DNA from 4 places in the Serratia sp. Sp408 genome. Region 2 is predicted to be linked to each of the others. Evidence: predicted binding sites of a transcription regulator. Region 2 holds the regulator's gene; each other region holds the start of a gene.
What was found. The regulator CRP, encoded in region 2, controls carbon source genes, mostly activating them, when cyclic AMP is high. The targets are predictions, from matches to a motif close to ATGTGANNNNNNTCACAT.
Positions count from the first base shown of each region.

Region 1: a site for CRP is predicted at 6,010-6,027, ahead of AC2AXP_RS13570 (PTS mannitol transporter subunit IICBA). Genes of this name have one in related genera too.
Region 3: a site for CRP is predicted at 3,154-3,171, ahead of glpT (glycerol-3-phosphate transporter). Genes of this name have one in related genera too.
Region 4: a site for CRP is predicted at 3,283-3,300, ahead of AC2AXP_RS14490 (YfcZ/YiiS family protein). Genes of this name have one in related genera too.

Region 1 is NZ_JBXUFT010000003.1:245,082-252,411, forward strand. It holds gene AC2AXP_RS13550 (aminotransferase-like domain-containing protein) at 1-1,150, opposite strand, end outside; gene AC2AXP_RS13555 (LysE family translocator) at 1,290-1,898, shown strand; gene AC2AXP_RS13560 (MltR family transcriptional regulator) at 1,895-2,446, opposite strand; gene AC2AXP_RS13565 (mannitol-1-phosphate 5-dehydrogenase) at 2,599-3,753, opposite strand; gene AC2AXP_RS13570 (PTS mannitol transporter subunit IICBA) at 3,806-5,728, opposite strand; gene AC2AXP_RS13575 (DUF3053 domain-containing protein) at 6,249-6,968, opposite strand; gene glyS (glycine--tRNA ligase subunit beta) at 7,225-7,330, opposite strand, start outside.
Region 2 is NZ_JBXUFT010000007.1:164,110-171,439, reverse strand. It holds gene AC2AXP_RS18795 (phosphoribulokinase) at 1-429, shown strand, start outside; gene AC2AXP_RS18790 (OsmC family protein) at 483-890, opposite strand; gene crp (cAMP-activated global transcriptional regulator CRP) at 1,265-1,897, shown strand; gene argD (bifunctional acetylornithine/succinyldiaminopimelate transaminase) at 2,019-3,239, opposite strand; gene AC2AXP_RS18775 (aminodeoxychorismate synthase component II) at 3,372-3,947, opposite strand; gene AC2AXP_RS18770 (helicase HerA-like domain-containing protein) at 4,006-5,529, opposite strand; gene btsR (two-component system response regulator BtsR) at 5,660-6,385, opposite strand; gene AC2AXP_RS18760 (sensor histidine kinase) at 6,385-7,330, opposite strand, start outside.
Region 3 is NZ_JBXUFT010000003.1:87,452-94,781, forward strand. It holds gene glpC (anaerobic glycerol-3-phosphate dehydrogenase subunit GlpC) at 1-129, opposite strand, end outside; gene glpB (glycerol-3-phosphate dehydrogenase subunit GlpB) at 126-1,397, opposite strand; gene glpA (anaerobic glycerol-3-phosphate dehydrogenase subunit A) at 1,387-3,036, opposite strand; gene glpT (glycerol-3-phosphate transporter) at 3,395-4,747, shown strand; gene glpQ (glycerophosphodiester phosphodiesterase) at 4,824-5,903, shown strand; gene yigL (sugar/pyridoxal phosphate phosphatase YigL) at 5,933-6,733, opposite strand; gene pldB (lysophospholipase L2) at 6,745-7,330, opposite strand, start outside.
Region 4 is NZ_JBXUFT010000004.1:91,864-99,193, reverse strand. It holds gene fadJ (fatty acid oxidation complex subunit alpha FadJ) at 1-1,333, opposite strand, end outside; gene fadI (acetyl-CoA C-acyltransferase FadI) at 1,330-2,643, opposite strand; gene AC2AXP_RS14490 (YfcZ/YiiS family protein) at 2,849-3,145, opposite strand; gene fadL (long-chain fatty acid transporter FadL) at 3,552-4,829, shown strand; gene mlaA (phospholipid-binding lipoprotein MlaA) at 4,893-5,654, opposite strand; gene ccmI (c-type cytochrome biogenesis protein CcmI) at 5,693-6,904, opposite strand; gene AC2AXP_RS14470 (cytochrome c-type biogenesis protein) at 6,904-7,330, opposite strand, start outside.

The sequences.
Region 1 (7,330 bases), on a different contig from region 2:
GCGCGGCGTAGCGTTTGCGCAAATTGCGCAGATGATGATCGTAGCCGCCATTTTCCAGGAACGTCGCCAGCGTTTCGCACAGCAATTGCGATTCGGCCATCGACGACACCGCCTTCAGCTTGCGCAACGCGTCGGTAAACCGCCCACCGGCTACCCAACCGACGCGAAAATCCGGCGCCAGCGTTTTGGTGAAGCTGGAGCAGAACAGCACCCAGCCGTCGCGGTCGAACGATTTAACCGACGGTGACTGGGTGGCGCCGAATTGCAGCTCAGCGTATAACCCGTCTTCAATCAACGGCACCTGATGATCGTTCATCAGGCGCGCCAAGCGTTTTTTGGCCGCCAGCGGCAGCGTGCATCCCAACGGATTCTGCACCGTCGGCATGGCGATCACCGCATTCAACCGCCGTTCGTTCAGCAGCAGTTCCAACGCGTCCAGCGATAGGCCATGTTGCGGATCGGTGGGAATTTCAATCGCCTTCAGCCCCAGACTGGCCAGCAACGGCAGCAGGTAGAAATAGGTGGGCGATTCCAGTCCAACGCAATCTCCCGGTTGCGTGGTCACCCGCAGCGCCAGCTGCAAGGCCTCCATGCAGCCATGCGTCAGCGTGATATCGGCCGGATCGAGCAACATGCCGAGCGTTAGCGCTCGCCGGGCGATTTGCTGGCGCAGCCGTGGGCTGCCGGGCGGCAAGGCGTATTTGCCGATCAGATCCGGCTGACGGCGTAATTGCGACGCCAACATGCGGCTCAGCTTGCCGCCAGGATAAAAATCCGCGGTCTGTGGGCAGGCGAGCGAAATGTTGGTAAATGCCGGGTTCTGCTGTGCGGCAAATACCGTATCGATCAGCGCCAGCACGTTATCGGCCGGTGCCTCAATACGCGTACCGGGAGCCGAAGGCGTTTTTGGCGCCGGCAGTATGCTGCGCACGTAAAACCCGGACTGCGGCCGCGCCTCGACCAGCCCACGATCTTCCAGCGTGCGATAGGCCGCCACCACCGTATTGATGCTGACGCGGTGTGACTGCGCGCAGCGCCGTACCGAAGGCAGTCGGCTGCCGGGCATCAGCACGCCGCGGCGGATGGCTTCCGCCAGCGTATCCGCCAGTTGCAGGTAGCGAACTTCCGGGCTTTCATCGAGCAGGGTCACAGTTTCTCTCCGAACCAGGGGTACAGTTGGCAATAAACATGATTGTACCCATTACAATAGCTGTTTTCTGCTTCTGTCACCACATCAGGTCACGCCTTATGCTGGAGGTTGTTGCCCACTACCGTTTAAGGAACCTCCCATGCTCGATACAGCCTTTGTCAGCTACGTGACCGTCATGTCGATCACCCCCGGTCCGAACAATCTGCTGCTGGCCTCGTCCGGCGTTAACTTCGGTCTGCGTCGTACCCTGCCGATGCTGTTCGGCATCAGCGCCGGCTGTGCGCTACAGTTGGTGCTGACCACCAGCCTGCTGGCTGCCATTCTCAATTGGGCCACGGTATTGCGTTTTCCGCTGGCGGTGATCGGCTGCGCCTATCTGCTGTGGCTGTCATGGAAACTGTTCAATGCCGCTTCGCCGGCGTCGAAACAGCAGGCGCAGCCGATGCGCTTTGTCAGCGGCGCACTGTTTCAGGCGGTCAACCCAAAGGCCTGGCTGATGGCAATTAACGTCGCGATCCTGTTTACGCCGCGCACCGGCGCCAGTCTGAGCCATACCCTGTGGGTAATAGCCGGCTTCACGCTGCTGAACTTCCCTTGCGTGATGGTGTGGGCGATATTGGGCGATCGGCTGCGGGATGCGCTGCGCGTGGCGTGGAAATTGCGGTTATTCAATGGCGTGATGGCCGGCCTGATGGCGCTCACTGCGGCCTGGTTACTGTTTGACGAATGGCGTGCGGCGTTCGCTTAAGGCGGTCCGAGAGGAGAAAGGCGCGAAGGCTGCTTGGCGCCGATGCCGGCAATCAGCTCGGTCACCGACAATACCATGGTGGAACGCACCATCTGCTGGTAACGCTGGCGTTGCATGGCAATCAGCGATTCATCCGCCTCGCCGGGCTGCAGGAAGGTCGGTACCGGCGGCAGCGCCGTCACGCAGTGCAGCTCCCCAAACGGGCCGAGTATTTCGTCATCGACAAAACGGTATTCGGCGCCGTCGTGGTTAAGCTCTTCCCGCATCGCCATCAACAGTTCGGCATCTTCGTATTCGTGGCGGGAGATCACCCCCAGTCCGTACAGCAGTTTCAGCCGTACCGACAGCTCACCCAGCGGTCCGGCGCCGGACAATAGCGGTTCGACGGCATACTTTACCGCGTAGTCGTCCTTGCGGAAAACCTGCATCACCAACACGTTGAGCGCGTCTGCCAGCAGTTCAACCGCTGCGATCAGAAACCCGCGCACCGTCTTGCCGGCGTTGAGCTTTTCCAGAACCTGATTTTCAAATGCCTGAGTCTCGATCATCGTCGCTTTTCGCATGGCGTAATAGGGTGATTGATTGGCTGCATCACCCTTTGGTTCATTGCCAATAGAGGTTGGCCCGGAAGTGGACAGCACGCCGCCCCCGGAGCGTACACCAAGTGCGTGCGGAGTTCGAGTACTGCCCACTCTCAAACCTAGCGGCGTTGCATGGCGTTATACACAGCCACGGCGTTTTCTACAACCTCGCTGTCCGCCGGCAGCCCGGAAAGCTGAACCAGCGTGGCTTTTGGTCCGTGGGTATTCAGCAGTTCCACCAGCTGTTGCGCCTGCGGATCCTGCTCGCTGCGGTAGTGCATGGCAGCGGCGATGCCCTGGATCAGGTTATCGTGCGGCAAGCCGTACTCCAGCGTGCCCAGCAGCGGTTTGATCAGCCGATCGCCGGCGCTCAGTTTGCGCAACGGTTGGCGCCCGACGCGCTCTACCTCGTCATGCAGATACGGGTTTTCAAAACGGCCAAGGATTTTCTCGATGTAGGCGGCGTGCTTCGCCGGGTCAAAATCGTAGCGTTTGATCAACACCGCACCGCTCTCCTCCATCGCACCTTTCACTACCCGCCGAATCTGCCGATCGAGAATCGCATCGCGAATGGTGTCCAGACCGGCCTGTTGGCCAAGATAGGCGGTGATGGCATGACCGGTATTCAGGGTGAACAGTTTGCGCTCGACGAACGCCATCAGGTTGTCGGTCAGTTCCATACCGGCGATCGCCGGCGGCGTTCCCTTGAACTGGGTTTGATCGACAATCCACTCGCTGAAGGTTTCCACCGTCACTTCCAGTGGATCCTGGCTGTCGGCCCTGGCCGGTGGCACGATGCGATCCACCGCAGAATCGACGAAGCCGATGTGTTGCTCTACCCACGCCTGCTGTTCTGCCGTCAGCGCGGCGAACACGTGCTGCTTCAGTTGGCTGGTGCCGCGCACCATGTTTTCACAGGCAATGATGTTCAGCGCGGCCTGATTACCCTGCTGCTGGCGTCTGATCAGCCCTCTGGCCAGCGTACCGGCGATTCTTTCCAGCACCTGCGGGCCAACGGCGGTGGTGATGAGGTCGACCTCGGCAATCAGCGCCAACGCCTCCTCACTGCCGCTGTTCACCGCGTTGACGTTGTTTACCGGTTCAACGCGCGCCTGTTCGCCCACCACCTGTACCTGGTAGCCGTGTCGCTGGTTGATTTCATCCAGCACCGTTTGGTTGACGTCAGCAAAAGTCAGTTCGGCGTGCGCATCGGCCAACAGTTTACCGATAAAACCACGACCGATATTCCCGGCTCCGAAATGTAATGCTTTCATAATGATACCTTCCTGAAAATAACCAGGGCGCAGCATGCTGCGCCCCAGGGGATTAGGCTTTCTTACCGCTTAACAGTGCCAGCACTTCCTGCGGATTGCTGGTTTGCGCCAGTCGCTCGATCACCGTTTCATCATCCAGCGCATTGGTTAAACTGGTAATGACGTGGATGTGTTCGTTATTGCGAGCGGCAATACCGATCACCAAACGCGCAACCTCATCTTCCTCGTCACCAAAACGCACGCCCTGCGGGTACTGGCAGAACACCACGCCGGTGCGCAATACGCGGTCTTTGGCCTCGATGGTGCCATGCGGCACGGCAATCGATTCGCCAAGGTAGGTCGAGGTCAGTTTTTCACGCTCCAGCATCGCCTGCACGTATTCCGGCTCAACGTAGCCCCCCTTCACCAATTGCTCGCCGGCGAAGCGGATTGCCTGCTCTTTGTCGTCGGCTTGCAGGCCAAGGAACACGTTGTCCTCACCCAGTTTGAACAGGTTCTGTTCGCTATCTTCAAAGCTGTCGTCCAGCGCGCCCACCACCTTCTGCTGATTGTCGCTGGATTTGTTGGCTGCCAGCAGGCGCGCCGTCAAATCGCTGTACAAATTGCTGTCGAGGAAGTTGCTCAACGAGATGTGCTGCGCCTGCGGCGCATGGCGCATCGCCCGCTCGGTCAGATCGCGGTGGGTGATCACCAGGTCAACGTCGTCCGGCAAGCTGTTAATGGCGCAGTTGGTGACGGAAATGTTTTTCAGCCCGGCGTCGGCCACTTTCTTGCGCAACACGCCGGCGCCCATGGCGCTGGAGCCCATACCGGCGTCGCAGGCCACGATGATTTTGCGCACCGTGCTCAGGTCGCCGTCTACCGCAGCATTCGCCGCCGGCTTACCGCCCTTGGACGAGGACTTCATGTCCTGCATGCGGCGGGTGGCCTCTTCCAGCGAGTCTTCGTCCTCTTTCACTTTCGAGGTTTTCAGCAGGAATGCCGCCACCACAAATGACACCACGAAGGCCGCGCAGATCGCCGCCAGGTTGGCGAAGTAGGCGCCTTTTGGCGTCATCGCCAGGATAGCCAGAATCGACCCCGGTGACGCCGGGGAAACCAGGCCGCCGTTCAACAGTGTCAGGGTGAACACCCCGGTCATACCGCCGAGAATCACCGCCAGCAGCAGACGCGGGTTCATCAGTACGTAGGGGAAATAAATTTCGTGAATACCGCCAAAGAAGTGAATGATGGCCGCACCGCCGGCAGACTGCTTGGCATTGCCACGTCCAAAGAACATATAGGCCATCAGCACGCCCAGACCCGGACCCGGGTTGGCTTCAATCAGGAAGAAGATTGATTTGCCGGCTTCGGTTGCCTGCTGAATACCCAGCGGCGAGAAGATGCCGTGGTTGATGGCATTGTTGAGGAACAGAATTTTTGCCGGCTCGACGAAGATCGACGTCAATGGCAGCAAGTTGTTCACCACCATCACGTGTACGCCAGCGGCCAGCAGCTTCGACAGTGCTTCGACCAACGGCCCGATAGCCAGGAACGACAGCACCGCCAGCAGCATACCGATAATGCCGGCGGAGAAGTTGTTCACCAGCATTTCAAAGCCACTTTTGATCTTGCCGTCGACCCAGCGGTCAAAATGCTTGATCGCCCAGCCGCCCAGTGGACCGGCAATCATCGACCCCAGGAACATTGGCATATCGGCGCCGACGATCACCCCCATGGTGGTGATCGCCCCCACTACCCCGCCGCGCTCGCCGCCAATCAGCTTACCGCCGGTATAGCCGATCAGCAGCGGCAGCAGATAGGTGATCATCGGGCCAACCAGTTTGCCTAATGTTTCGCTCGGCAGCCAACCGGTGGGAATGAACAAGGCGGTAATGATACCCCAGGCGATAAATGCGCCAATATTAGGCATCACCATGTTGCTCAGGAAACGGCCAAAGTTCTGTACTTTGACCTTGATATCTGGTGAAAACATAAAACACACCCCTGTAGTGAAGCGGTAATAGCATTACGCGCTGACAAGTAGGAGCGCGCGTTTCTTTTTGTAGCGAACCGATTTGCCGTAAACCGGCAGCGTTGGTGCTGTATGCGAAATGGACTCTAGCACGCTCTTTTTAACACGCGTACCTCACGGGAATTTTGTGACAAACATCACTATATACACCCCCAAAAGTGGCTATTTATGGTGATGAAGATCACAATTTTTCGGTGTAAAAAAAGCACATTGGGCGCAAGTCGCTGCTTTTACCGTTATTTTTGTGATCATAATCACATTGTTAAGTGACAGGTTTGTTTTGGAAATGTGATGTTAATCACAAGATATTTTCACGCCAGACGTCAACGCCAGGCAACGGCGTGGTTTCATGCCATGGTCACGCAACGCGAAGGCATGGCTGAAAGAAAGTTACGCCATAGCGCAACGGCGTTGTTTTGAAGTGTAGTACACCGACGAGCGGGTGAAGACAGAGGCGGCAGACCCGCCTCTGGAAGAGAGGTTACTGCATTACTTCGATCACCGCTTTTTGCGCGCTCAGCAGGCTTTGTTGTTTAGCCACCAGGTTCGACATCATGGTGTTGTACTGCGTCGCCTGCTGTTGGCTGCGGAACTGCACGCCGCCGTTGTTGAAGCTGACCTGATTGCCCTGTGCCTGCAGGAAATCCCCAACCTGCACCAGATCCTGTACAAAGCTGGCGGTGGTCGGGATTGCCGGCATCAGCGCATTGGCCGGTGCGGTGACAATCTTGTCGTACGCCTGGTTATATATCGCTTTCAACGAGTCCGGCTGTTTCAACGCCGCATGGGCGGTATCGGCCTGCGATTTGGCACTCTGAATCTGCTGTCCCAGCAGATTAAGCGCGCCCACCGCTTGCTGGAGCCCGTCACGCTTGCTGATATAATCCTGCGCGCTGCGGATCTGATTAATCTGGTCGAGCGCCGGCGTCAGGCTGGCGTCCACAGATTTGGTCAACTGCTGCGAAAAACCGACCAAAATCGCGTAATCGCCGGCATAGTTGCCGAACTTCTGTTTCTGATCTTCGCTCAGCGTCGGGATCTTCACTCCGCTGCGCATAACCGTATTCTGTAAATATTCGATGAATGCCTTGCGCTGTTCCGGCTCTTTATCGCCACAGGCGGTCAACTGCATGACCACCAACAATGCCAATACCGGTGCCAACCAACGCGTAATACCTCTGCTCTGGATCCCTACCGCCATGTGACATAACTCCTGTTATAAACCTGCTTTTTCATCAGCTCCCTGCCTTTTTCCGCACTCCCTGCGCCTATAAGAATAGATCAACTGGCGGCGATCCGATACGCGATTCCACTTGCGCCACGCATTCCCTTGGCTGGCGGCGGCAAAACGTCTGGAAAGAGCGCATGAGCTGATCCTTACCCCCAAGTCACACCGCCAGCCACGCCAGAAATAAAAAAAGGCGCCGCTAGGCGCCTCTGACGATCATAGTATGGTGTTATTGCAGCACGGAGATATCTGCAACCTGCAAGAACAGCTCACGCAATTTGCTCAGCAGGGTCAGACGGTTGACGCGTACCGCGTCGTCTTCGGCCATCACCATT
Region 2 (7,330 bases):
GATCTGCTGGTCGGCGTGGTGCCAATCGTCAACCTGGAGTGGATCCAGAAGCTGATCCGCGATACTGGCGAACGCGGCCATTCTCGCGAAGCGGTGATGGATTCGGTAGTGCGTTCGATGGAAGACTATATCAACTACATCACACCGCAGTTTTCACGCACCCACATCAACTTCCAGCGCGTGCCAACGGTGGATACCTCCAACCCGTTTGCCGCCAAGGCCATCCCGTCGCTGGACGAAAGCTTTGTGGTGATCCACTTCCGCGGGCTGGATCAGATTGATTTCCCTTATCTGCTGGCGATGCTGCAAGGCTCGTTTATTTCGCACATCAATACGCTGGTGGTGCCCGGCGGCAAAATGGGACTGGCGATGGAGTTGATCATGGCACCGCTGGTGCAGCGGCTGCTGGAAGGCAAAAAGATTGAGTAGCCAGGCGACACCGGACGGGCGCGGGGAGGATTAGGCCACCGCGCCACATGCCATTAGGCCACTTCCCGGACTTCAAAGCTGTGGGTAACGCTGGCGGCCTTGCCGAGCATCAGCGCTACCGAACAGTATTTGTCGGCAGACAGATCCACCGCACGCTCCACCGCCTTGTCGCCAAGCCCTTTACCGCTGACGATAAAATGCAGGTTGATATGGGTAAATACCCGTGGTGCCTCTTCGCGACGTTCAGAGGTCAGTTTTACCTCACAATCACGCACGTCGTGACGGCCTTTTTGCAAAATCGACACCACGTCAATCGCGCTGCATCCCCCCACGGACATCAGCACCATTTCCATCGGACTTGGCGCCTTGTCACCGGCATTGCCGTCCATCAATACCTGATGGCCAGACGCCGATTCGCCAAGAAACGTTAACCCTTCAACCCATTTGACTCTTGCCTGCATGCTCATGACTCCGATTGATTCTTTGTCATCAGACTACGCGTTAGCAGCAAAACTGGCAACGGAACCTGATACTGGTCATGTGTGAGCGAGACAACACAAGACACCCGCGTCACTCTGTGCTACAAACAGAGCCGCAATAACGCTTTCTGGACAGCGCTTTCAGGGAAATGCCCACGGAAAGGCACCTTAATGTGTATGTTAACAGAATGTAGCTTGCAGCTCTCACTGCAAGTTAATATGCTAGGGCAATAGCGTATTTTTACGTCACGCCTCAAAAACGGTTAATGGTCGCCGCTCATGGACAGCCATAACACGTTTGACAGGGAACTCTGACCCCTGTGATACAGGCAGATTACAACAGAGGATAACAGCGAATGGTTCTCGGCAAACCGCAAACAGACCCTACTCTCGAATGGTTCCTGTCTCATTGCCATATCCACAAATATCCATCGAAAAGTACGCTGATTCACCAAGGTGAAAAGGCCGAAACGCTTTACTACATCGTGAAAGGCTCCGTTGCGGTGCTGATCAAGGATGAAGAAGGCAAAGAGATGATCCTGTCCTATCTCAATCAGGGCGATTTCATCGGCGAACTTGGATTATTTGAAGAAGGCCAGGAACGCAGCGCCTGGGTTAGGGCTAAAACCGCCTGTGAAGTGGCTGAAATTTCCTATAAGAAATTCCGTCAGCTGATCCAGGTGAACCCTGACATTCTGATGCGCCTGTCGGCGCAGATGGCAAGCCGCCTACAGATCACCTCAGAGAAAGTGGGTAACCTCGCCTTCCTAGACGTTACCGGCCGCATTGCGCAAACCCTGCTCAATCTGGCCAAACAGCCGGATGCCATGACTCACCCGGACGGCATGCAAATTAAAATCACCCGTCAGGAAATTGGTCAAATCGTCGGTTGTTCACGCGAAACGGTTGGCCGTATTCTGAAAATGCTCGAAGATCAAAACCTGATTTCCGCACACGGCAAAACCATCGTCGTCTACGGTACCCGTTAATCCATTAAAACGGCACGCTTCAAAAAATGCCGGTCAGTTAACGCTGACCGGCATTTTTATGCGCCGTTTACCGTGGGCACAGTCGGACATCCGATACCGTCTGCCGACCGCCAGTGGGTAGCTACCCGGCGTTGATCACGTCCTGAACCGCCAGCTCAAACAACGCCATACCGTCGGCAATATCTTGCGGCTCAACGACCAGCGACGGCGCAAATCGGATCACGTTCGGCCCGGCATTTAAAATCATCAGGCCACGCGCGGCGGCCGCGGTGAGGAAATCACGTGCCTTGCCGTGGTAAGGCGCCGTCAGTTCGGCGCCGATCAACAGCCCCATACCGCGAATCTCGCTGAAAATACGGTATTTTTCGCCAATGTCCCGCAACGCCGCAACATACAGCGTATGACGCTGTTCGACGCCGCTCAACACTTCGGCGGTATTGATCACGTCCAACGCCGCCTCCGCCACCGCGCAGGCCAGCGGATTGCCGCCATAGGTGGTGCCGTGGGTACCGACTTGCATCACCGAAGCAATCTCCTCGGTGGTCAGCATGGCGCTGACCGGGAAACCGCCGCCCAACGCTTTGGCGGTGGTCAGAATATCCGGCGTCACACCGTAGTGCATATAGGCGAACAGCTTGCCGCTGCGCCCCATACCGCTTTGCACTTCATCAAATACCAACAGCGCCTGGTGGCGATCGCACAGTTCACGCACACCTTGCAGGAACTGCGCATCCACCGGAGTAATACCGCCTTCGCCCTGAATCGGCTCCATCACCACCGCGCAGGTGTGATCGTCCATCACCGCCTTGACCGCCGCCAGATCGTTGAACGGTACATGCACGATGTCGGCCGGCTTCGGCCCGAAGCCGTCGGAATACTTCGCCTGGCCGCCAACCGAGACGGTAAACAGCGTACGGCCATGGAACGCGTTATAAAACGCGATGATTTTGGTTTTGTACGGGCTGTGGCGGGTAATGGCATAGTGGCGCGCCAGCTTGAATGCCGCTTCGTTGGCTTCGGCGCCGGAATTGGCGAAGAACACCCGATCGGCGAAAGTCGCGGCGATAAGCTTGCTGGCCAGGCGCAGCGACGGCTCGTTGGTAAAGACATTGCTGGTGTGCCACAGGGTTTCACCCTGCTGCTTCAGCGCCGCCACCAATGCCGGGTGGCAATGCCCCAGCGCAGTCACCGCAATACCGCCAGAGAAATCAATATACTCCTTGCCGTTGCTGTCCCACACTCGGCTGCCCTTGCCCTTGACGGGGACAAACTGGGCAGGTGCATAAACAGGCAGAATAACCTGGTCGAACGTATTGCGGCTGACTGGGTATTTTTCGGTCATTATTGGGTCCACCCTGAACGTGATCGGATTTTCAATGTTGCCATTAAGTGAAAATATAATCACAAAATATGCATAAAAAACCAATCAAGGGCAAACCTAAATCGCCAAAAAAGGAAAAAAACTCATAACCGGTTAACTTTTAAGGAAATTATCCAGCAGTTGGTGCCCCTGCTCGCTGAGAATGCTTTCCGGGTGAAACTGCACCCCTTCCAGCGCCAGCTGACGATGGCGGATCCCCATGATTTCGTCAGGTTCGCCGTCGCGCTCACTCCAGGCGGTTACCTCAAAGCAGTCTGGCAACGTGGCGGCTTCCAGCACCAGCGAGTGGTAACGGGTTACGGTCAACGGATTGTTCAGCCCAGCAAAAACGCCGCCGTTATGGTGCCGAATGGCAGAGGTCTTGCCATGCATCACCTGACGGGCGCGTACCACCGTGGCGCCAAACGCCTGCCCCAACGCCTGATGGCCGAGGCATACGCCCAAAATGGGCAGCCTGCCGGCAAAGTGGCGAATGGCAGCAAGAGAAATGCCCGCCTCATTCGGCGTGCACGGGCCGGGTGAAATCACCAGTCGCTGTGGCGCAAGCCGTTCAATATCGGCCAGTTGCAATTCATCGTTGCGCTTGACCAACACTTCGGCGCCCAACTGGCAGAAGTATTGGTACAGGTTGTAGGTGAAAGAGTCGTAGTTATCAATCAGCAGCAGCATGACATGTCCAGGCAGAAAAAAGCTGCGCTAGTTTACTGCCGCTGACGAAATTTTCCGCTTACTTTTTACGGCCGCCCATAATCGATCCCAAAACGCCGCGCAAAATCTGCTTGCCGAGGTCGCGAGCCATGCTCTTGGCCGCCGTTTGAACAATACCATCGCGCTTGCCGCCGCGTGGACCGGTAGAGCCGAACAGCAGATCGTTCAACCCGCCCATCAGGCCACCACCGGCTGCATCCGCCGCCGGTTTCTGTGCCGGTTGCCCCGGCGGTGGCGTGCCTACGGTGGCGAAACCTTCCGAAGACAGTTTTTCATAGGCGGACTCGCGATCGACCATATCTTCATAGCGACCATACAGCGGCGATTTATTGATCGCGCTGTTGAGCCCGTCGGCACCCAGCATGCCCATCTTCGATTCCGGCGCGATGACCATTGCCCGCTCCACCACGTTGGGCCGCCCTTTTTCATCCAGGAACGACACCAGCGCTTCACCGACGCCCAGTTCGGTAATCGCCGTTTCCGCATCAAAGTCGGGGTTGGCGCGCATGGTCTGCGCCGCCGCCTTCACCGCTTTCTGATCGCGTGGCGTAAAGGCACGCAGCGCGTGTTGCACACGGTTGCCCAACTGGCCCAGCACGCTGTCGGGAATATCCAGCGGGTTTTGCGTAACAAAATAGATGCCGACGCCTTTTGAGCGGATCAGACGTACCACCTGCTCAATCTTGGTCAGCAGTGCCGGCGGCGCGTCGTTGAACAACAGATGCGCCTCATCAAAGAAAAATACCAGCTTCGGCTGTTCCGGATCGCCCACTTCCGGCAAATGTTCAAACAGCTCGGCCAGCAGCCACAGCAGAAAGACCGAGTACAGTTTTGGCTGGTTGATCAGTTTGTCTGCCGCCAACAGGTTGATGTTGCCGTGGCCATTGGCATCGGTTTTCATCAGATCGTTAATGTCGAGCATCGGTTCGCCAAAGAACTGATTGGCACCCTGCTCTTCCAGCGTCAATAGCCCGCGCTGAATGGCGCCGACCGAAGCGGAGGAGATATTGCCGTATTGGGTCTGGAACTGCTTGGCGTTGTCGCCGACGTACTGCACCATGGCACGCAGATCTTTCATATCCAGCAGCAGCAAGGCGTTGTCATCGGCGATTTTGAACACCAACTGCAACACACCGCTTTGCACCTCGTTCAGATCCAGCAGACGCGCCAGCAGCAGTGGGCCAAGATCGGATACGGTGGCGCGGATCGGGTGGCCTTTTTCACCGTAAATATCCCACGGAATAATGGTACAGGCTTGCGGTTGCCAATCGGTGACGCCGATCGCCGCCAGCCGCGCCTGCAGTTTTTCATTCGGCACCGCCTCGGTGCCGATACCCGACAGATCGCCTTTAACGTCCGACAAAAAGACCGGCACACCGAGGCGCGAGAACTGCTCGGCCATTTTTTGCAGCGTCACGGTTTTACCGGTACCGGTCGCGCCGGTGATCAGACCGTGGCGGTTGGCCAAGGCCGGTAAAATCACCAGATCCTGCACTGGTTTTCCGTCTTTCATCGCTTTGGCGATAATCCGTGCTTCACTCATTTTCTTTTCCTTTGACGCTGACGCGGCGCAAACGCGCCTGTAGATGCCATAAAGCTATAAGCGCGGCCCGATCGCGTCAAGGGCAAACGAAACGATGTGTCGGCAAGCGTGGCGTGACGCCAGCCCGCTATTATCCCCGCAGCCCCAGTTCCTCTTTCAGCGACTTAAGATAGCGGCGGCTGACCGGCACCGGGTCGCCGACCGGCATGATCATTTCTGCCGCGCCGCTGTCGTCAAAGCGTATTTCCCGTACCTGCTCCAGATTGACCAGATATTGCCGATGGCAACGCACCAGCGGCGTGCGATTTTCCAGCGTACGCAGCGTCAGTTCGGTAAAGCACTCCATACCGTCATTGCGCACCACGTAGACGCCGCTTGAGCGCGAACGAATGGCGACCACCTCCTCGAAACGCAGCAGGTAAATACGGCTATGGCCGGTGCAGGGGATGTATTTCAGGTATCCCTCGCTTTCCGGCAGTGCCGCAATGTCCTGCGGTACACGGCGCTGTTGCAGTCGTTGCAAGGTTTTGTTCAATCGTTGCGGCTCGGCCGGTTTTAGCAAGTAGTCGAAGGCATGCTGCTCAAACGCCTGCAAGGCGTATTCATCATAAGCGGTGAGAAATACAATGTACGGCATTCGGTTCGGGTCAAGCATACCGACCAACTCCAGCCCGCTGATACGCGGCATCTGAATATCCAGAAACACCACGTCCGGTTGCAGGCGGTGGATCTGGCTGATGGCCTCTATCGCATTGGCGCTTTCGCCGACGATGGTTACGCCATCCTCCGCGTCCAGTAAATGGCGCAGGTTGTCACGGGCCGAGGGTTCATCGTCGACAATCAATACATTCAGCATCAGGCCGCCCTCGTCATCGGTAGGTGAAGCGTGATACAGGTATAGGTTTCCGGTTCGCAACAGACCTGCACGCCATAGTCCTCGCCATAACGCACGCGAATACGTTTATCCACCAGATTCATCCCCAGGCCGTTTCCTGGCGTTTTCGCCTGAAACAAACCGGCGTTATCGGTGATCTGCAATAACAGCCGGTCCCCTTCACAACGGGCGCCGATGTCGATCCTGCCGATCCCCAGCAAATGCGATGTGCCGTGTTTGATGGCGTTTTCTACGATCGGCTGCAACGAAAAGGCCGGCAGGCGCACCGCCAGCAATGCCTCCGGCAACGACACGGCAATTTCCAGCCGATCGGCAAACCGCGCCTTTTCAATTTGCAGATAGGCATTTACATGTTCAATTTCATCCGCCAACGTCACCTCGTCGTCCGAACGCTTAAGGTTCTTGCGGAAAAACGTAGACAGATATTGCACCAGTTCACAGGCGCGATCGCCGTCACGGCGGATCACCGCCACCAGCGTATTGAGCGCGTTAAACAGAAAGTGTGGGTTGACCTGCGCATGCAGCAGCTTGATTTCCGACTGCGCCAGCAACTGCTTGTGGCGCTCATACTGGCCGGCCATGATCTGCGCCGACAGCAAGCTGGCGATGCCTTCACCCAGCGTGCGGTTGATGGTGCTGAATAACCTGCTTTTCGGCTCATACAGTTTGATGGTGCCGATTACCCGCTGATTTTCGCCACGTAGCGGGATCACCAGCGTAGAGCCCAGCTTGCAATTGCTGCTGATCGAACAACTGTACGACAGCTCGTTGCCGTCGGCATACACCACTTCGTTATTGTCGATGGCGCGGTGAGAATGCGCGGAAGAGATCGGCGTCCCCGGCAGATGGTGATCGTCGCCAATGCCGATGAACGCCAACAATCGATCGCGATCGGTAATCGCCACT
Region 3 (7,330 bases), on a different contig from region 2:
GCGTTCACCGTCCGGCCCGGCCTGTTTTGGCCCGGGGTACAGCGGGTTGACCTTGGCCACCGGACAGTAGGTAGTGCAGACGGTGCATTTGATGCAATTTTCAAAACTGTTGTCTTTTGACAGGCTCATGCCGATCCTCCCTGCGCCACAATCTGTTGCGCGACATATAATGCGCCGAGCAACGACACACCGGCGCCGCAGCCTTGTTGCAACGGGTCGTAGCCGCCGGCCACCGCACCAATCGCGTACAGATTTTCCAGCGCCTGGCCCTGATGCAAGGCGCGCAACCGAGCGTCAGTCCGGACGCCAAATTGCAGATACGGCTGAGGCGCAAACAGATCGCGCCGGGTCCACTCGGCGCGATCTGCTTTGCTGAACACCTCCAGCCCGAACACCGGCTCATATACCCGCTGACGATCGGCCACCAGCCCATTGCTGAAAAAGCTGCCGCTGGCCAGCACCACCTGCCGCGCCCGCAGCGGAATATCACCGTGGTTGCGGGTCATCAGGCCGGTGACCCGGCCGCCAGCGATTTCTGCCCGCAATACCCGGTCTCCCGGCATCACCATACCGCCCAGCTGTTGAAAACGTTGTCGTAGCGCCTGATGCAGGCGCATGCCGAGCACCGATGGCGGCAAGGTCGGCAGCAGGCATACCGGTTTACCCAGCGTCTGTTGCAACACCGCCAGCGGCCGATCGCTTTCCAGTCCGAGGCAGGCCGGTAGCAAAACAGCCTGCGCGTCGCCGGCCAGGCGTTGGATTTCCTCTGCCAGCGCCGCACCGTGCTGCGGTAAGTCGAGCAGTCGGGCAATATTCACCGCACGAAACTCGCTGGGATTATTGCGTAGCCGATCCAACGCCGGCAGATGCAGATGACCTACCGTGGCATGCACGCCTAACGACTGTGACAGCGAACTGGCGACCATTTGCGGCTGGAAATCGAGAAAACCCTCGATGCCGATCGCCGCGATACTGCGCCAGGGCAGATCGCCATCCAACGGCGTGGTCGGCACCGCCTGCGGGCTGAGCCAGGTGGCGCGGCGCGTGCCGAGCGGCGTAATGCGCAGATGATTACGCCGGCTGTCACCGTACAACCGAAGACCACAGCGTTGCAGCAACCGCTCAGCCTCTCCCGCCAGCGTGGCGACCTGCGCCGCCCCCATCAGGCTGTAAGGATGTTGCGGCGCCTGCTGCGCCAACGCCGGCAGTGCTTCCAGCGGTGCCGCCACCGGCGTACCGTCCGGCAGTTGCGCCAACAGATCCAGCGAACCAGAGGAAAAATATAGCGCGCTCTGACCCGAGCTGACCACCACGCAGCGCTTACCGCTTTCGGCCAGGCCAACGGCACAGCTTAAGCCAGCCAGACCACCACCGATCACAACCACATCAAATTGCATCGTCCGCCTCCTGCTTAGCGTCGCCGCGTGCGTCCAGTCCGCATAATCCCTGATAGACCCAGCCGGTGAACTCGCTTTCACGCAGCGCATCGCCCCAGGCTATGGGTTGCACCCCTTTCCAACGCTCATTGAGGAAATGCGATAACTGGGTGAGCGATTGCTGCGGCGTGGTGACGTTGAAACGCGTCAGTAATCCCGCGGCACGACAGGCGCACAGTTCGCCCTGACAGGTCCCCATACCGACGCGGGTACGGCGGCGCAGATCGACCAGATTGTTCACCGTCAGCGAATCGACCGCATAGCGCACTTCGCCGGCGGTCACCGCTTCGCATTCACAGACCAGACTGTTGGCCAGCCGGTCGCCGGCCGGTACCTGGCTGGCGCGATCGCCATGTCGATAGACAGCCGAGCCGCGAATACTCGCCGGCAGCGCCACCACGCGGCGAACGGTTTCCTCTGCCGACTGGCGCGAGCCGGGCAGCGCATCCTGTGCGGTGGTACAGGGGGGAGCAACGCCCAGTTTTTTGCACACCGCGTCGGTGGCCCACTCCGCCATCAGCCGGTAGGTCATCAGCTTGCCGCCGGTAATGGTAATAAAACCCTCCAGACCGTCGCGGGCGGCATGATCCAGCAGCACGATACCGCGACTGACGTTGCGGCCCGACGGATCGTCGTCGCTGGCCACCAGCGGTCGCACGCCGGCATAGGCGCGTAAAATGCGGGTTTGTGCCAGCGTCGGCGCCAGCAGTGCCCCTTCACGCAGCAGGATGTCCACTTCCTGTGGCGTCACCGCCATGTTGTCTATCTGATCGTAATCGATGTGGGTTGAGGTGGTGCCAATCAGCGAAATGGTATCACCCGGCACCAGGATGTCGGCGTCTGCCGGCTTGCGGCAGCGGTTGATCACCATGTTGTTGATGCGATGGCCCAGGATCAGCAAGGCGCCCTTGGCCGGGAACATGCGCACGCGCAGATCGGCGTACTCGGCAATTTGCTGGCCCCAGATTCCGGCGGCGTTAACCACCACCTCGGCGCGAATTTCATACTGCCGACGATTTTTATGGTCGTAAACGCGCACGCCGTTAACGCGATCGCCCATGCGCAGTAAGCCGATCACCTGATGATAGGTCAGGATCTGTGCGCCATGCTCGCGCGCATCCAGCATATTGGCGGCGGTCAGGCGAAACGGGTCAACGGTGCCATCCGGCACTTTCACCGCGCCGATCAGCGCCGGATTAGCGGCCGGTTCCAGGCGCAGCGCTTCACCAGGGTCAATGGCTTCGGCGTTTATCCCGGCGCGTTGACAGGCGGCGATAAACGTCTGCTGATAGGTCAGCGAATCCTGCGGCAAGGTGATGAACAGACCGTTGCTGGGTTCAATACAGTGGTGGGCGATACGTTTGAGAATGCGGTTTTCCTCGATGCATTCACGCGCCGACTCACCGTCGGTAACCGCGTAGCGCGCCCCGCTGTGCAGCAGTCCATGATTTCGCCCGGTCGCGCCGGTGGCAATATCATGGCGCTCCAGCAATAGGCAGCGCAGGCCGCGGCGCGCGCAGTCGCGAGCGATCCCTGCGCCGGTAGCGCCGCCGCCGATAATGATCACATCCGTTTCGCTCACCGCTGAACTGTTGCTCATCCACCCTTCCCCAGATTGCCGGTTTGGCGCTATTGAGCCACAGTCAGTGCGGTCTTTGTTTGATAAGGAACAATAACGAACCTAAAACGAAAGAAAAATGTCCATAAAAAACCATGATTGTGATCATCATCACGACTTTTTTAGGTTTTTCTATTTCATAACGTTAACGAATCGCTCAAAATCCGCCGCAGTTTCATAAAAGTGTAACAATTGCGCCATGCATCACAGAGCCATCCAGGGGTTTTGACTAGCATGACGTTCGTTATGGAACAAAAAACGACACATTGATATCCGCTCAATCATCCCGCCATCTTTTCTGCCCGGGATGCAATAAACGATAAAGCCATCGGAGGCGTTCATGTTGAGTATTTTCAAGCCAGCTGCACACATTTCCCGTGTGCCGCTCGATAAGGTAGATCCGCTCTACCGCAAATTGCGCTGGCAAATTTTTCTGGGGATCTTCTTCGGCTACGCCGCATACTATCTGGTGCGTAAAAACTTTACCCTGGCGATGCCTTATCTGATCGATCAGGGCTTCAGCCGTGGCGATCTGGGCTTCGCACTGTCCGGTATTTCCATTGCCTACGGTTTTTCCAAGTTCATCATGGGTTCGGTTTCCGACCGCTCCAACCCACGGGTGTTCCTGCCGGCCGGCCTGATTCTGGCCGCTGCCGTGATGCTGTTCATGGGCTTCGTGCCCTGGGCGACCTCAAGCATTGCCGTGATGTTCGTGCTGCTGTTCCTCTGTGGCTGGTTCCAGGGCATGGGGTGGCCGCCGTGTGGCCGTACCATGGTGCACTGGTGGTCGCAAAAAGAACGCGGCAGTATCGTTTCGGTGTGGAACTGCGCCCATAACGTTGGCGGGGGCTTGCCACCGTTGCTGTTCCTGCTGGGGATGGCCTGGTTCAACGACTGGCACGCTGCGCTGTACATGCCGGCCTTCGGTGCGATTCTGGTGGCCTTGATCGCCTTTGCGCTGATGCGTGATACGCCGCAGTCCTGTGGGCTGCCGCCGATCGAAGAGTACAAAAACGACTACCCGGACGACTATTCGGAAAAAGCGGAAGAAGAGCTGACCGCCAAGCAAATCTTCATGCAGTATATTTTGCCGAACAAACTGCTGTGGTACATCGCCGTCGCCAACGTGTTCGTGTATCTGCTGCGTTACGGCATTCTGGACTGGTCGCCGACCTACCTGAAGGAAGTGAAGCACTTCGCGCTGGATAAATCGTCCTGGGCCTACTTCCTGTATGAATACGCCGGTATTCCGGGCACGCTGCTGTGCGGCTGGATGTCGGACAAGGTGTTCAAGGGTAATCGCGGCGCTACCGGCGTGTTCTTTATGACACTGGTGACCATCGCCACCATCATTTACTGGCTCAATCCGGTCGGCAACCCAGGCATCGATATGGCATGCATGATCACCATCGGCTTCCTGATCTATGGCCCGGTGATGCTGATTGGCCTGCACGCGCTGGAGCTGGCACCGAAAAAAGCCGCCGGCACCGCCGCTGGCTTCACTGGACTGTTCGGTTATCTGGGCGGCTCGGTCGCGGCCAGCGCCATCGTCGGCTATACCGTTGACTTCTTCGGTTGGGATGGCGGCTTTATGGTGATGATCGGCGGCAGCATCGGTGCAGTATTACTGCTGCTGCTGACCATGATCAGCGAAAGAAAACACCACGCGGCCATTGCAGCCAAACGCGGTTAACCGTCACAGAAATAACGCATTATATCAAGGCCGCTCTGCGGCCTTTTTACTACCCTGCCCACTCATGGAGAAGATTATGCGGACTCATGTCAAAGCCCTGCTGACAGGGATCATGTTAGCGACGTCGATCGGCGGTATCGCCCAGGCTGCCGACAAGGTGGTGATCGCCCACCGTGGCGCCAGCGGCTACCTGCCAGAGCACAGCCTGCCGGCAAAAGCCATGGCCTATGCCCAGGGCGCCGATTTCCTCGAGCAGGATCTGGTGATGACCAGGGACGACCAACTGGTGGTGCTGCATGACCACTATCTCGATCGGGTCACCGACGTGGCGCAACGCTTCCCGGATCGCGCACGCAAAGACGGTCGTTACTACGCCATCGACTTTACGCTGGCGGAAATCAAGTCGCTGAAGTTCAGCGAAGGCTTTGACATCAAGGACGGTAAGCAGGTACAGAGCTACCCGGGCCGTTTTCCGATGGGCAAGTCGGACTTCCGCGTGCATACCTTCCAGGAAGAAATCGAATTCGTACAGGGACTGAATCACTCCACCGGCAAGAACATCGGCATTTACCCGGAAATCAAGGCGCCGTGGTTCCACCGGCAGGAAGGCAAGGACATTTCCAGCAAGGTGCTGGCGGTATTGAAGCAATACGGTTACACCGGCAAGAACGACAACGTGTATTTGCAATGCTTCGATGCCAACGAGCTCAAACGCATCAAGAACCAGCTGGAACCGAAGATGGGTATGGATCTGAAGCTGGTGCAGCTGATCGCCTATACCGACTGGAACGAGACTTACGAGCAAAAGGCCGATGGCAGCTGGGTCAACTACGATTATGACTGGATGTTCAAGCCGGGGGCAATGAAGCAGATCGCCCAGTACGCCGATGGTATCGGGCCGGACTATCACATGCTGGTAAACGCCGATCTTTCCAAACCTGGCCACGTCGTGCTGACCGACATGGTGAAAGAGGCGCACGCCAGCAAGCTGGCAGTGCATCCGTTTACCATTCGCGCCGACGCGCTGCCGAAATACGTTACCGACGTAAACCAGTTGTACCAGGTGATTTACAACCAGGCCGGCGTTGACGGCGTCTTCACCGACTTCCCGGACAAGGGCGTGCAGTTCCTGCAAAAACAGGGGCAGCATCAATAAAAAAACGGGGCGCTTTGGCGCCCCGGCTATTAGCGCAGAAACATCTCGCGCAGATAGTGCGGCACCGCGTCGTCAATATTGGAACCGATCACTTCCAACTGCGGCAGCTTGTCTTTCAGGCGCTGATGCGCGTCGCGCATGATGCAGCCCTTGCCTGCCATCGACAGCATTTCCAAATCGTTCATTCCATCGCCAAACGCAATGCACTCCTTCAGCGAATAGCCGATGATCTTCGCCACTTCTTCCAGTGCATGGCCCTTCGACACGCCGCCGGCCATCACTTCCAGACAGGTCGGGAACGAAAAGCTGACGTTGACCCGGTCGCCCCAGCGCGCATTGATGGCATCTTCCAGCGTCAGCAACTTGTCATGATCGTCACAGGTGTAATACACCTTGCATACCCCATCGGTCTCCAGCAGGCCCGGCTCAAACAGCTGGTACTTGAAGACCGATTCGCGGAAGAACTCTTTTTGCTCCGGGCTTTCGCGGTCGATAAACCAGTCGTCGTTGCGATAAACGTTGGTGGTGATATCCGGATCGTTGTACTTCATCCCATACAGATCGCGCGCAATATCACTGTCCAGATTGTGGCTGAAGATCAGTTCACCGGCGGTGTTATGCACCCGCGCGCCGTTGGAGGTGATCATAAAGGCGCTGATCTCAAGGTTGTCGCGGATCTGCGAAACGTCGATGTGATGGCGGCCGGTAGCGAAAACAAAGTGAACGCCTCGCTGGGTCAGCAGCTTCAGGGTCTCTTTGGCGTAAGGCGACAGCGTATGGTCGGGGGATAGCAGCGTGCCATCCAAATCGGAAGCGACGACGTGATACATAGCGTTATGTTCTAACCTCTGATGGAGTTGTCGGCGGTAGGGTTACCACCTAAGTGTTGAGCAAAGAAACGCAGGATTGCGTTCAGTGCTTCGGCGCGCATCGCGTCCCGCTCAAACAGGATCTCATGGCGAGCGCCGTTGATAACCCGCGGTTTCTCCCCCTCGCAAGGGTGCCCCGCGTCTGACAATGCCTGACAAAAAGCCCGATGGGAACGGTTGTCGACCACCCGATCCTCGCTGGCTTGCAATAATAAGAGTGGCGTGGTGATCTGCGCTGCGCCGGCAATCGCCTGTTGCCCGGCCAGTATACTTTCCCGCACCCAGTGGTAGGTCGGCCCACCCAACTGTAGCTCGGGATAATCGGCATAATAGCGTACCGCGCGCCGATAGCGCTCGCGACTGTGGGTCAGCATGTTGACCACGTACGGCAATGGCCGCCACTGGCCGGTACCGACCGCATAGTAATCACGGATGCCGGGGTGTTTTTCCGCCCAGTTGAGGATGCGGCTCGCCATCCAGCCCGGCATCGGTAATATAATACCGAACATCGGCGCGCACAGCGCGGCTGCGTCAAACGCCTGCGGCTGGCGAGCCAAA
Region 4 (7,330 bases), on a different contig from region 2:
TGGCGGCAATCTGGCCAATCGGCAGTGACGAGGTATTGGAGGCAAATACCGTGTGCGGTGCGGTGTGCTGTTCTACTTCGGCCACCATGCGCTGTTTCAGTTCCAGATCCTCGAACACCGCTTCCACCACGATATCCACCCGGTCAAAACCGCTGTAATCGGTGGTGCCGGAAATCAGCATCATCTGCTTTTGCCGTTCGGCTGAGCGCATGCGCTTGCTGCGTACCCGTTTGCCAAGCACCTGCCAACTGTACTTCAGCGCATGGTTGATGCCCTGCTCGTTGATATCCTTGATGCGCACCGGCAAACCGCCGCGCATGGCGGTAACGCAGGCAATGCCACCGCCCATCAAGCCACCGCCCAAAATACCTACGCGCTGCAGTTCACGCGGCTGTGCGTCGCCGCCACGCTCTTTTTTCAACGCGGTAGAAGCAAAGAACAGGCTGCGCAACGCGGCGGACTGTGGCGTCATCGCCAGTTCGCCGAACGCGCGCGCCTCGGCCTGATAGCCATGGCCGCTGCCCTGCTCCAGACCAGCGCGCACCACCTGAATAATGCGCTCCGCCGCCGGGTAATTACCGTGGGTTTTTGCCAGCGTTTTCTTACGCACCACGCTGAAGAGCAGGCTTCGCCCCAGCGGCCCGTTCATCAGACGCTCCTGCCAGGGCAGCGTCGGCTTGCTCTTCCAGCCCTGTTTGACCCGTGCGATCGCCGCATCAAGCAAGATAGCCTGCGGCACCGCATCATCGACCAGCCCCATGCGCAACGCCTGGCGCGCTCGAATGTGTTTACCGGTCAGCATCATGTCCAGCGCCTTGCTGGCGCCAATCAACCGCGGTAAACGCTGAGTACCACCAGAGCCGGGCAGCAGCCCCAGTTGCACTTCCGGCAGACCCAGCGCGGTTTTGTCGTCCAACGAACAGACACGGCTGTGGCATGCCAACGCCAGTTCCAGGCCACCGCCGAGACAGGCGCCGTGAATGGCCGCCACCACCGGCACCGGGAATGCGGCAATTTTCGCCAGCGTACTTTGACCTTTGCGCGCCAGATCCTCCGCCTCCTTGGCGTTGCTGCACGCGGCGATCATGGTGATATCTGCGCCGGCAATGAACGAATCCGGCTTGCCTGACACGATCACCAGCCCCTCCAGTGCGGCATATTGCTGCGCCTTGTTCAGCACCTCATTGACCTGATCGACAAATTCCGCCTTCAGCGTATTCACCTTTTCGTCCGGGACGTCGATGGTGATCACACCAATATGGTCCGGTCGCAGCGTCAGCCGAAAAGCCGACGGCGTGGCACGCTGTTCATGCAAGGCATTTGTGACGCTCATTGTTCCACCTCCACCACCATCGCTGCGCCCAAACCGCCGGCCGCACAGGCGGTAGCCAACCCCAAGCCACCGCCGCGGCGCTTCAGCTCGTACAGCGTCTGGGTAATCATGCGTGCGCCGGTTGCGGCAAACGGATGCCCGTAAGCAATCGAGCCGCCCAGCACGTTGAATTTATCCATATCGACCACGCCAATCGCTTCATTGCGCCCCAGTTTTTGCTGGGCGAACTCGCGGCTGGCGAACATTTTCAGGTTGGCCAGCGTCTGCGCCGCAAAGGCTTCATGCATATCGATTAACGCCAGATCCGCCAGGGTAATACCCGCGCGATCGAGCGCCAGCGGCGTGGCATAGGAGGGGCCAAGCAGCATATCCTGCCAGACATCGATGGCGGCAAAGGCAAAACTGCGCAAATAACCCAGCGGCTGCAGCCCCAATTCTTTGGCACGCGATTCACTCATCATCAGCACCGCGGCGGCGCCGTCGGTCAATGGCGTGCTATTGGCGGCGGTAACGCTGCCATGCTGGCGATCGAACGCCGGCTTCAATCGGGCGTATGACGCCAGGCTGGAATCCTTGCGCACGTTGTTGTCTTCGGCAATGTGCGCCTGGTACGGCGGCACATAGGCGGTCATCACCTCGGCGCGCAGCAGCCCCTGCTCCCACGCCCTGGCGGCCAACTGGTGCGAACGATGCGCCAACGCGTCCTGGTCCTCACGGCTGATGGCATGCGACTTGGCCATCTGCTCGGCGGTATCGCCCATGCGCAGGCCGGTAGAATACTCCGCCACCGCCGGCGGCACCGGCAGCAGGTCGCGGAATCTGAGCTTGCTGAACAGCTTGAGGCGTTGCGACAGCGTACGCGCTTTGTTGAGATCGACCAGAGTGCGCGCCAGCGCTTTGCTGACGCCTATCGGCAGCACCGAAGAGGAGTCTGCACCGCCGGCAATACCAATACCGATACTGCCGGCGACGATGCTTTCCGCCACGTTGGCTATGGCCTGGAAACTGGTGGCGCAGGCACGGGAAACGCTGTAGGCGTCGGTGTGCACGCTCATGCCGGTACCCAGCACGATTTCACGCGCGATGTTTGGCGCTTCCGGCATTTGCACCACCTGGCCAAACACCAGTTGATCGATTAATTCCGGGTCAATACCGCTGCGCGCCAATAATTCACTTACCGCCATTTTGCCAAGATCCACCGCCGGAATACCGTGATAAGCGGTCGCCTGCTTGGCGAAGGGGGTACGCAGTCCATTTACAATTGCAATACGGTCACCCTGTCGGGTAACCAGCGGCAGTGCCTTACTCATAAACGCTCCTGAAGGAAAAGACGTCAGCGCAACCATCAAAACAGGTCTGACCTGATGAGGCCATTGTTAACCAGATGTTGATATTTGGCAAACCGGCAGAGGTGAAATCTGCGAGCAGGAGCAACTTTCTAACGGTAACCCAGGAGAGGCTGGAGGCAGGAAAAGCTGCGCGGCAGACCCGCGCAGCGACGTCGACTCGCGCTGTTTAACGCAAGCCAAGCTGGAAGATCAGGGTTTCCGCCTGGCAGCAGAAGATAAAGTCGACATCCAGTTGGAAGCCGCCGTCAACCGGATTAATGCTACTGTTGATGTCACAGGGATCGGATTCCACCGCGCGGGCCTTGTCGGTCAATGCCGCCAGCGCTTGTTGTGCCTGTTGTTGATCTGTAAAGACCTGGCTATAGGATGCGGTGCAATCGGTGTTATCCATCACGGTGCCGACATCCACACAGCAGCAGGCTGCCGTTTCTTGCGCACTGCATTTGTTTATTGCATCTGACATGTTCAATTCTCCTCACCGGGCAGCGTCAATACCGCCTAAAGTGCCAAATTTGATCGGGCGCATAATCACAATAATCTGAGGGCTATTTTACTCCCCCGTGGCGCGCAGCACTAGCACTTACTGTTAGTAGGTGTTTTAAGCGATGGAAATCACAAACGAAAATGGTTGCCTGCTAATGAAGCGTCAGAATTTTGTTATTTACCGTCGGTGTTTTGTTAAGCAGATCTCTTTTTTGATATCAATTTTGAAATATCTGAAAAACATAGTTGCAACATTTTCACAGGTCAGACCTATAATTCAGCCACTGGTCTGATTTGTCTGATGGATAACGGACCCTACAATCCCGCGCTCCTTGTTACCTTGTGTAACATAGTTTAAATAATAAACACATAATGAGGTTTTGGTCATGAGCCAGAAAAACCTATTTACTAAATCAGCTCTCGCAGCTGCAGTGGCAATTATTTCATCAAACGTGTATGCCGCAGGATTCCAGCTGAATGAGTACTCTTCATCTGGTTTAGGCCGTTCTTTCTCTGGCGAAGGCGCAGTCGCGGATAATGCCACGGCGGCAAGCCGCAACCCTGCTACCATGATGATGTTTGATAGCCCAGCGCTTTCCGTCGGTGCGATCTTCGTCGATCCGGACGTTGATATTTCCGGCACGTCATCTTCCGGTGCCAGCCTTAACTCGAAAAACATTGCACCAGCCCAGTGGATCCCGAACCTGCATTATATTCACCCATTGAACGATCAATGGGCAGTTGGCGGTTCCGTGACCAGTAACTATGGCCTGGCAACCGAATTCAACGATGGTTATACCGCAGGCCCGTACGGCGGTAAAACCGATCTGACCACGGTCAACCTCAACCTGAGTGCCGCCTACCGCTTGAATCAACACTTCAGCTTCGGTCTGGGTTTTGACGCGGTTTATGCCAAGGCCAAACTGGAACGTTACGCCGGTGAAAGCGGTCCTGCTCTCGGCATGCCGGCCGATACCCAGATCTCGCACCTGAAAGGCGACGAGTGGGGCTACGGTTGGAACGCTGGCCTGTTGTACGAAGTTGACGACAATAACCGTTATAGCCTCACCTACCGCTCTGAAATCAAAATCGACTTCGACGGCGATTACAAAAGCAGCATTCCTTCACAGTACAATCCGCTGCAGGGCAGAACCGGCCTGCCGTGGGGTACCGACGGCAATACCATTCCGGGCTCTCTGACTCTGCACCTGCCGGAAATGTGGGAAATTTCAGGGTATAACAAGGTTGCGCCGCAGTGGGCTATCCACTACAGCCTGGCCTATACCAGTTGGAGCCAGTTCCAGGAGCTGCGCGCTACCGGCAGCAATGGCCAGACGCTGTTCGAAAAACATGAAGGCTTCAAAGACGCTTACCGCATCGCGTTGGGTACCACTTATTACTACGATGATAACTGGACCTTCCGTACCGGTATTGCCTTCGATGACAGCCCGGTTCCAGCACAGAACCGCTCGATTTCCATTCCGGATCAGGACCGCTTCTGGCTGAGCGCCGGTACCACCTACGCGTTCAACAAAAATGCCTCGGTTGATGTCGGCGTGTCCTACATGCACGGCCAGCATGTCACGGTCAAGGAAGGCCCATATACCTTCGAATCCGAAGGCAAGGCCTGGCTGTACGGCGCCAACTTCAACTATACCTTCTGATCGCTGGCGCGAACGGCATAAAAAACCCGCCAATCGGCGGGTTTTTCTTTATTCGTTCGACACTCAATTGGCTGAATCGATTTCATCCAGATCGCCCTGAATCGCCTTGGCGTTCGGGTTTTCTTCCGGCTTGAGTACGCCGCCGTTGGCCAGGAAGTCGTGACGCTGGAAGTAGGCTTCACGCATCATCAGGTACGGATCGGAAGAGTTGCGCAGCAGGCCGTCAGAATCCAACAGCTGAGCACGCGTTTCGATGCCTTCGACTACCCATTTACCGGCCGACATCCAGAAGGTCAGATAGCTCAGCATCGGATAGAGCTTATCAACCCATTCGCCGCCGTCTTCACGCAGGGTCCAACTGCCGTATCCCGGCAACTGCACGTAAGGGCCGTAACCAACGTCGTAATAACCCAGCGTACTGCCGAAGCGACGCGGCTCTTCACGCGCCAGTTTCGGGTTGGCCATGCCAGCCACGTCAATCAACCCACCCATGCCAAGCAGGGTATTGAGGAAGAAGCGGTTAAAGTGAATCATGGCTCGGTACGGTTCGCCACGCAGGAATTCGTTGACCATACTGGCCGGTTCTTCAAGGTTCGACGTGAAGTTGCTCAGACCGTTACGCGCCGGCATCGGCAGGTAATCACGCCAGGCGACCGCCACTGGACGCAGCAGATAAGGATCCAGTACGTTGTAGTTAAAATCGAACATGGTGCGGTTGAACCCTTCCAGAGGATCGGAACGCCCTTGAGGTTCATTCTCAGGGGTGCTGGCGCACCCGACGAGCAATACCGTTGCGAAAGCCAGCCCAGTCAGGCGAAAGTTCATACTTTTCTCCATAAACACAAATACGTTCAGTCTTCTTATCAAGGAACTTGCTTGTCTATCTGAACGCCAACCTGCCCTTTACCGCTAAAGCCCTGCACGGCGCTTTCACCAAACCAGTCTCCGGCCTGCGGCGTCGCCAGACCGTCGTGAGAGATGCGTACGCGTACCTTCACCTGCTGCAACGCCGAAAGCAGACGTTCCGGCATCATGGCATTACTGTCATCCAGCGAGAATGACAGCGGGAAGCGGCTCAGGGGCAATTGTTTTACGGCAACCGGTACCGGGCTGTTGCCGTCGGTAACCGAAATAATCAGCGTTCCTTGTTGTGGTAATGCCTTCGCTGCCTCTGGAGACAACGTCACATTGACAGCAAGTTTAACAGTTTCCTCGCCTGCCTGTATTTTTGCTTGTTCAATACTGCGCTTTAACACTTCGACACGTCGATCGTCGGCAGGCATCAATTTGAGCATCACCTGCCAGGCACCTATCGCCTGTTTATAATCACCCTGTTCAAAGGCATTAAACGCCAGCAGGCTCAGTACGCGCAGATCGGTATGATCTTCGGCGATCATCTTGCGTAACATTGCGGTCGCCTGTTTGTTATCCTCCGGATCGCTGGAGCGCGTCAAGACCTCGGCATAACCGAGCCGTACTTCCAGATTATTCGGATCCAACCGGTAAGCATGAGCAAATGCCTGCGTCGCGGTGGTGGCGTTATTCAGCGCCATGCCGACCCGACCGAGCATCATCCAGTCATGGATATTGCGATCGTCCTGTTGCAGCGCGGTACGCAGCCCCAAGCCCAGGCGGGCGATCTCTTCCATGCTCAGCGGCTTGGCGCGCTCATTCGCCACCCGCTCACGCAACTCCGGCATCTGCGCTTCGACCTGGTGCCAGGCAGCCACCTGCGCCAACCCGCCGGTTTTCAGATAAAAACCAACCGCCACCACCACTAATACCACCACGCCCGGTACCAGCGCCCAACGATTAATCGGCCGCGTCTGCGCGTCTTGCTGGCCGGGAATGTCGTCCAGCAAATTCTGCTGCAGTTCTTTGACCAGCTCCGGCCGCTCGGCTACCACGCCCTGTTGCTCGTCTCTTTCCAGTTCACCAAGACGATCGCGATAAAATACCGCGTTCAAGGCATCACGGCTGGTGACGGCATCCGCCTTGCCCTGCCGCATCGCCGGCACCACCAGCAACGCCGCGGCGCCGATCAGTAGTGCAATTATAATCAGCCAAAAAGCCATTAGGGTTTCTTCCTGTCAGTCTCTTTCAGCAGCGCCGCCAGACGCCGTTGCTCCTGCTCGGAGAATTGCTCATTGCTCCCGACGCCGCCCCGACGACGGCTGCGCATAATCACCACCGCGCCGCCAATCAGCACAAACAGCAACGGCCCTAGCCACAGGATCAGCGTTGCCGGCGTCACCGGCGGTTTATAGGTGACGAAATTGCCATAGCGAGCCACCATATAATCAATGATTTGCTGTTTGCTTTGCCCTTGCATCATCAATTCATACACTTTGGTACGCATATCCGCCGCGATGATGGCGTTGGAATCGGCAATGCTGTTGTTCTGGCACTTCGGGCAGCGCAGCTGTTCGGTCAACTCGCGATACTGCTGCTCCTGCTCTACCGAATTGAATCTGTAGGTATCAATGGCCGCCGCGGCGCTG